Regions from separate parts of the Bacillus sp. M5A3_1b genome, predicted to be linked through region 1. Evidence: riboswitches for the same ligand, from Rfam matches in the RefSeq annotation. Region 1 holds a riboswitch; each other region holds the start of a gene.
What was found. Region 1 has a riboswitch for thiamine pyrophosphate ahead of tenA (thiaminase II). Riboswitches for the same ligand answer to the same signal wherever they lie in the genome.
Positions count from the first base shown of each region.

Region 2: linked by a shared signal. The riboswitch ahead of tenA (thiaminase II) and the one ahead of tenA (thiaminase II) in region 1 are both predicted to bind thiamine pyrophosphate.
Region 3: linked by a shared signal. The riboswitch ahead of ACLBWW_RS05700 (energy-coupled thiamine transporter ThiT) and the one ahead of tenA (thiaminase II) in region 1 are both predicted to bind thiamine pyrophosphate.

Region 1 is NZ_JBKEZY010000007.1:289,981-292,254, forward strand. It holds gene ACLBWW_RS21210 (ABC transporter ATP-binding protein) at 1-300, opposite strand, end outside; gene tenA (thiaminase II) at 269-964, opposite strand; TPP riboswitch at 1,047-1,149, opposite strand; TPP riboswitch at 1,210-1,321, opposite strand; gene ACLBWW_RS21220 (SH3 domain-containing protein) at 1,591-2,274, shown strand, end outside.
Region 2 is NZ_JBKEZY010000006.1:294,435-296,708, reverse strand. It holds gene ddlB (D-alanine--D-alanine ligase) at 1-680, shown strand, start outside; TPP riboswitch at 753-858, shown strand; gene tenA (thiaminase II) at 981-1,670, shown strand; gene ACLBWW_RS18900 (heterocycloanthracin/sonorensin family bacteriocin) at 1,971-2,274, shown strand, end outside.
Region 3 is NZ_JBKEZY010000001.1:1,066,168-1,068,441, reverse strand. It holds gene ACLBWW_RS05705 (sensor histidine kinase) at 1-366, shown strand, start outside; gene ACLBWW_RS05700 (energy-coupled thiamine transporter ThiT) at 572-1,246, opposite strand; TPP riboswitch at 1,332-1,433, opposite strand; gene ACLBWW_RS05695 (FeoA family protein) at 1,628-1,855, shown strand; gene feoB (ferrous iron transport protein B) at 1,852-2,274, shown strand, end outside.

The DNA of each region.
Region 1 (2,274 bases):
ACCTTGGCACTCTAGCGGTAGGGCAGCATTCTCAATAATCGTTCTCCATGGCAGGAGCATATCTTTTTGGGGCATATACCCTACAGGATGGCTCTTTATTTCTGTCAGCTCTATCTGTCCCGTACTTGCTTCTTCTAAACCTGTAATAAGGCGAAATAGAGTACTTTTGCCGCATCCACTCGGTCCAATAATACTTACAAACTCTTTATCTTGTATAGAAGCATTTAATTCATTGATGATTGGTTTCTCATCATAATGAAAAGAAACATTATGAAACTGTAGTATGTTCTTGCTCCTCAAATCCCCACATCTCCTTACGATAGGACATATCCCAGAATAAATATTCAAATCGACTGGAATATAGGAATATCTCCTCTAATCGATCTAGCTCTTTGTCAGACTTTCCAACTGCCATTTCATTTAATAAATCTATTAACCAAATACAAAGGCTACCGTATTCTTCTGAACTATATCCTTGAATCCACTCACCAAAGAACTCATGATCTCTTGCTCCAGGAATATCGTTTAAACGCTTTCCAATTTCCCAGTAACTCCACATACATGGAAGAAGTGCTGCTATTAATTCCGCAAGTGTGCCATTTTGAGATACAGACATCATGTAATTTGTATAGGCTAAATTTTTAGCAGATGGTTTTGCAGATTCTATCTCCTCTATAGAAATACCAAGTCTTTTTGCATATTGTTTATGGATCGTCATTTCTCCATTTAATATGCCATCAATTTGTTCAGCAAATTTCCCCATTACTTGTGGATTCGTTGCTTTTACAACACCAATCGCATATAGCTTTGCATAATCTAACAAATATAAATAATCTTGAATAATATAATACTGAAACTTATCTTTTTCTAATGTGCCATCTCCCATACCTACTACAAACGGATGATTATGACTCATCTCCCAAACTGGTTGTACAGTTTCTAATAATCTATCGCAAAATTTCATTTCGCTATCCCCTTTCAATTTATATATCTAAATAAAAAACCACTTCTAAATAAGAAGTGGTTACAGCAAATAAAATTATAATTTATTCGTTGTTCCACTTCCCTTCGCTAGTATTACCTAGATCAGGTCTGTAAGGGTTAAGGATTATTCCTCTCTCAGCACAACAAGCACCCCTAGTGGTTTCAATATGAAATTTTCAAACAAAAAAGCCCCGTTTCTATACGCAAAGAAACGGGGACTCATTATTAGTGTCCGAATTGCTTCCCTACGCTAGCATAATCTAGATCAGGTAATGAAAAGGATCAAAGGCTTACGGCCTACTCTCAGCTGGCAACACCAGCTCTCCTAGCAAACTATGAAATTAACACTGTCAGTATAACATCGTAATAAGACATCATCAACTGTTTTAATTTTCCCAATTGTCAACGAAATAACAAAACTATATAATACTTATATTCTATGTTAGAAATTATTATCCTAATTAATTGGATAAAAAGGAATTATTATCCTCGAAAAATTTATTTTTATATTGATTTCATATTACATTTATGTGAATACACCCACTATATTATATCTTTATACTATAATAAAATTACAACTATACAACTAGAGGAGGTCTCTATTATATGAATATGAAAGCTACTGCTTTAACAGCAACTACTGTCGCAATTGCCTCTTTACTTCCTTCTATGGGAGAAACAAATGTACAAACAGCCAACGCTGAACAATTATCTAATGTGAAAACTGGATATGTCAAAGTCGATCAAGTAGCCTTACATACAAAAGATAACGCAAATAGCTCTTCAATTGATACAATTCGCTTTAATACGAAAGTGAACATACTTGAAACAACTAATGGCTGGTATAAAGTATCTGTTAATAATAAAGTAGGTTACGTACAAAAAGATGCTATTCTACTAAAAAACAAACTTCAATCTAATAATCAGTACATCGTTAATGCCAATGCATTAAACGTTCGTTCTGAACCTAATTTAGAATCTTCAATTTTAGATGTATTACCAAATGGGAAATTCGTTACCATTCAAGAAGAACAAGGCGAGTGGTATAAAATTTTACATAATGGCAAAACAGGTTACGTACAAAAAGCATTCGTATCTAATGGTTCACAGCCTTTAGTAAAAGGCATCACAGTTCAAAATAATACGAAATACACAGTTGCAACACCTAAACTTAATGTACGTGGCAACGCTAGTACAAGTAGTGCACTACTTGGTTCATTACAAAATGGTACACAAATACAAGTAGTGGAAACTGTAGGAACTTGGTATAAAATTCGTTTTGGCACAGGA
Region 2 (2,274 bases), on a different contig from region 1:
TTCCTTATAGCGGGAGCAATATGTTATCTAGCGGTATATGTATGGACAAAAATATTTCGAAAAAGATTTTACGCTATGAAGGTATAGAAACACCCGATTGGATTGAACTTACAAAAATGGCGGATCTAAATCTTGATGAATTAGATAAGTTAGGATTTCCGTTAGTGGTAAAACCAAACTCTGGTGGATCAAGTGTTGGGGTAAAGATTGTATATGATAAAGATGAATTAATTTCAATGCTGGAAACTGTGTTTGAATGGGATTCTGAAGTAGTAATAGAGAAGTATATAAAAGGTGATGAGATTACATGTTCAATTTTTGATGGAAAACAGTTACCTATTATTTCAATCCGACATGCAGCTGAGTTCTTTGATTACAATGCAAAATATGATGATGTTAGTACAATTGAAGAAGTTATCGAACTTCCAGCTGAATTGAAGAAACGTGTAAACAAAGCGTCACTGGCTTGTTATAAAGCATTGAAATGCAGCGTTTATGCAAGGGTGGATATGATGGTAAAGGACGGAATTCCATATGTAATGGAGGTTAATACATTACCAGGGATGACACAAGCAAGCTTACTACCGAAAAGTGCAGATGCAGCTGGTATTCATTATAGTAAACTATTAGATATGATTATTGAAACTTCATTAAAAGTAAGAAAAGAAGAAGGGTTTTAAGAAGCGCTATCATGAATACTTTTGACAGTAACATGAAGTATGTTATGATGAATGCAATACGAAAATTAAATATTTATCCACTAGGGGGGCCTATTATAGGCTGAGATCAAATGAGAATTTGAGACTCTTAGTACCTGATCTGGTTAATACTAGCGTAGGGAAGTGGGAAGACATTACTATTTTATGAATAAATACTGTCAATTTCACTTTCTTTACGTTTGTAAAGAAAGTTTTTTTATTTTACAGATTTAATAACTGTGGGTAAATACTTAAATTTTATACTTTATTGGAGGGATTTAAATGACATTTTCACAATCATTACGTCAAGAAGTAGATTCAATTTGGGAAGCTAGTTTTCATCATCCTTTTGTAAAACAACTTGGTGAAGGAACGTTAGATTTAGCTAGTTTTCGCTATTACGTACTTCAGGATTCATATTATTTGAGTCACTTCGCTAGAGTACAAACTTTAGGAGCTGCAAAGGCTCTAGAATTAGAAACGACAGCTCGTATGGCACATCATGCTCAAAATACATACGAGGCGGAATTATCTTTACATGAGAACTTTGCGAAGAAACTAGGGATAACACAAGAAGAGAAAAATAATTTTATCCCTGCTCCAACTGCATACGCTTATACTTCACATATGTATCGTGCTGCGTATGAAGGACATTTAGGCGATATCATTGCAGCAATTTTACCTTGCTATTGGTTGTATTATGAAATTGGTGAACGTTTAAAAGAGTGTCAGCCAGAAGAGCCAATTTATAACGAATGGATTTCTGCTTATGGATCTGATTGGTTCAGAACATTAGTTGAAGAACAAATTACACGGTTAGATACAATAGCTGAAAAAGTGACAGAGGCAGATCGAAATCGAATGAAACAGCACTTTATTATTAGCAGTCAATATGAATATTCATTTTGGGAAATGGCCTATACTTTAGAAAAGTGGCCAGTCAATACAGAAATAAAAGATGTAATTGGATAATGAGTAGAGGTATTGTTATTCACAGGTATGAATAATACTTATGTATATGATTTCACAAAAGAAGTATCGCAAAAAGACGCATCGATCTAAGTGCGTCTTTTTTCAATTTATAAAAATGAGCCTATGGGAAAAATAACCTAAAAATAGGTATATGAACAAGGTACATTATCTAGTGATAGGTCATACTTTGTAGGTGTACGTATTGAACTTAGTTGATAGCGCTATTTCTACTTAGATTTAACGAACAGAAATATAGGAAAGTATTGAAAAGGTTGAAGTTTATAAACGGAGGTCATGAAAATGAATCAGTTTCAACAAGAACTACAAGCGTTAAGCCTTAATGATTACCAGCCTGGAAATATCGTGTATTGGGACCAACAAAACCAATATCCATATTACTATATTGAAGATGCTGTTCGTCGCTGTGGAGGTTGTGGTGGTCGTTGTGGAGGTTGTGCAGGTCGCTGTGGTGGATTTCGTTGTGGTGGATTCCGTTGTATTGGTTGCTTTGGTTGTTTTGGTTGTGGGGGCTGCGGAGGTTGTGGTGGCTGTGGTAGTTGTTCAAATTGTTTTAGTGGTTTTAATGGTACTACTGATACAACTG
Region 3 (2,274 bases), on a different contig from region 1:
AAAAATATAGGTCCATTTGAAGTAGTCGCAAATCAAGGACGGATTGAACAAGTGATCGTGAACTTCATTACGAATGCCATACGTTATACACCAAATAAAGAAGATATTATCATTTCTACAATAGATGAGAAGGATCGTATAAAAGTGTGTATTGAAAATAAAGGCACTCACATTGAAGAAGAGCAATTAGATAAAATTTGGGATCGTTTTTATCGCGTGGATGCAGCTCGCCAGCGTTCACAAGGTGGAACTGGGCTTGGTCTAGCTATTTCTAAAAATATTTTAGAATTACACGAAGCTGAATATGGGGCAGAAAATACAAAAGATGGTGTATTATTTTACTTCTATTTACCGAAAAAAGCGTAGACAATGTAATCTACGCTTTTTTAATTTATTTTCATATTATCTTTACCTAATCTTTATTTTTAAGCGATATAATCTGGTTAGAAAATGAGGTTATGTAAGGAGTCGATGAACCGTGCATAGCAATTGGCTAAGTATAATGGTATTTATTTTCTTTTGTGTATTTATTGTATTTTTAATTGATATTACGATATGAAAAAAAGAGCGCTCATGAAGCGCTCTTTTTCTTCGAATTCAGTTGATAAGCATTGATGCTTTTGAATAAACGTGGTGAAGTGATAAATAAAAAGATAAGTAAAACGGTACATAGAATATAGGAACCAATCATTGTGCTACCGTTAAATATTAAAGAATATAGAACTGCTGATTGGCCTTTCGGTGCATATTGTCCCCAGAAAATAATACCGGCAATAAAGTGACAGAAGTAGCGAGCAAAGCTACCAACAAATGTGGCAACAATAATGTAACCAATAACTTTCTTTCCTTCGTTTTGTTTTTGTGAAGGTTTGTCTTTACGGCTACTTAAATTGGATTGTTCTAAGCTATTTACATTGGATGTTAAAAGTGCTTTTTGAATTGGTCGATAGAATAAACCAGCAAATCCAATGAATGCGAAAGCAACGAAGTATTCAATTAGTACTTGAATTGGTGTGACGATAATGGCATCGCCTACGACAATTTGTAATAATCCCCAAATTAAGCCTCCTAAGAAAGCCATTTTGAAGCCCCAGCGATATGCGATAATAAAAATAGGAATCATAGCGAATGAGATGGAACCACCTGTTGCTGATATTTTGATTGAAAGTGGTAAAATGTCGATGACCAGGGCGAAGGCTGCAAGAATTGCAGATTCGATCATCGCTTGTAAATTGGTGTTACGCATGTTGTCTCCCCCTAAATCCAAGTTGTACAAAAAAGAATAGATATCATAGGAGGATACGAAATACGTAAATAAAAAGAGGTATGTATTTCGGACGTTTGCACAATCCCTGCGTTAGCATTAACTAACAGGTTCGAAGGGTCGGAACGAAGTGTTCCCTCTCAGCGGCATGGCTCCCCCAGTGATAACGAGATTCTTTATTTGCTATTGTTTATTGTAAGCGAAATGGATGAGAATGGCAAACGAATACAGTATGACAATGATTGAAATAGAATTGTAGCGAAATATTAATAAATGTGAAGCAAAAGGGTATAGTACAAGAGAAATAGAGTGTGCTATAATTTTTTTGAAAATAATTATCATTCTCTTCTGAGGGGGAAGGTTATGAGCTTAGTAGATATTAAAATCGGTGAGAAAGTGTTAGTAAAAAGCGTTCAGTCTTTAGATCATTTACTAAAGAGAAGATTGGCTGCTTTCGGTCTTTCTGAAGGAAGTGAACTTCGCATGAAGCAGAAAGCGATGTTCAAAGGTCCTTGTACATTGGAGTGTCGTGGACAGTTAATTAGTATTCGTCATTGTGACGCGAAAATGATAAAGGTGGAATTAGCGTGAATAAGGTAGCTTTGCTAGGGAATCCGAATACAGGGAAGACATCATTATTTAATGCACTTACTGGTTCTTATGAATACGTAGGAAACTGGAGCGGTGTAACAGTAGAAAAGAAGGTTGGTAAATTAAAAGATAAGCAAGGGACATTAATTGATTTACCAGGTGTTTATGATTTGAATCCAGTTTCGCGTGATGAAGGTGTCGTTACAAATTTTCTACTAACAGACGAATTTCATCATATGTTAAATATAGTGGATTCTTCGCAATTCGAGAGAAATATGCATTTAACGTTGCAATTACTTGAGTTTGGAAAGCCGGTTTCAATCGGATTAAATATGGTCGATGTGGCAAAGCAACGAGGCATTGTAATTAATGTAAAACGATTATCACAGTTATTAGGTGTAACAGTCGTTCCTGTCGTT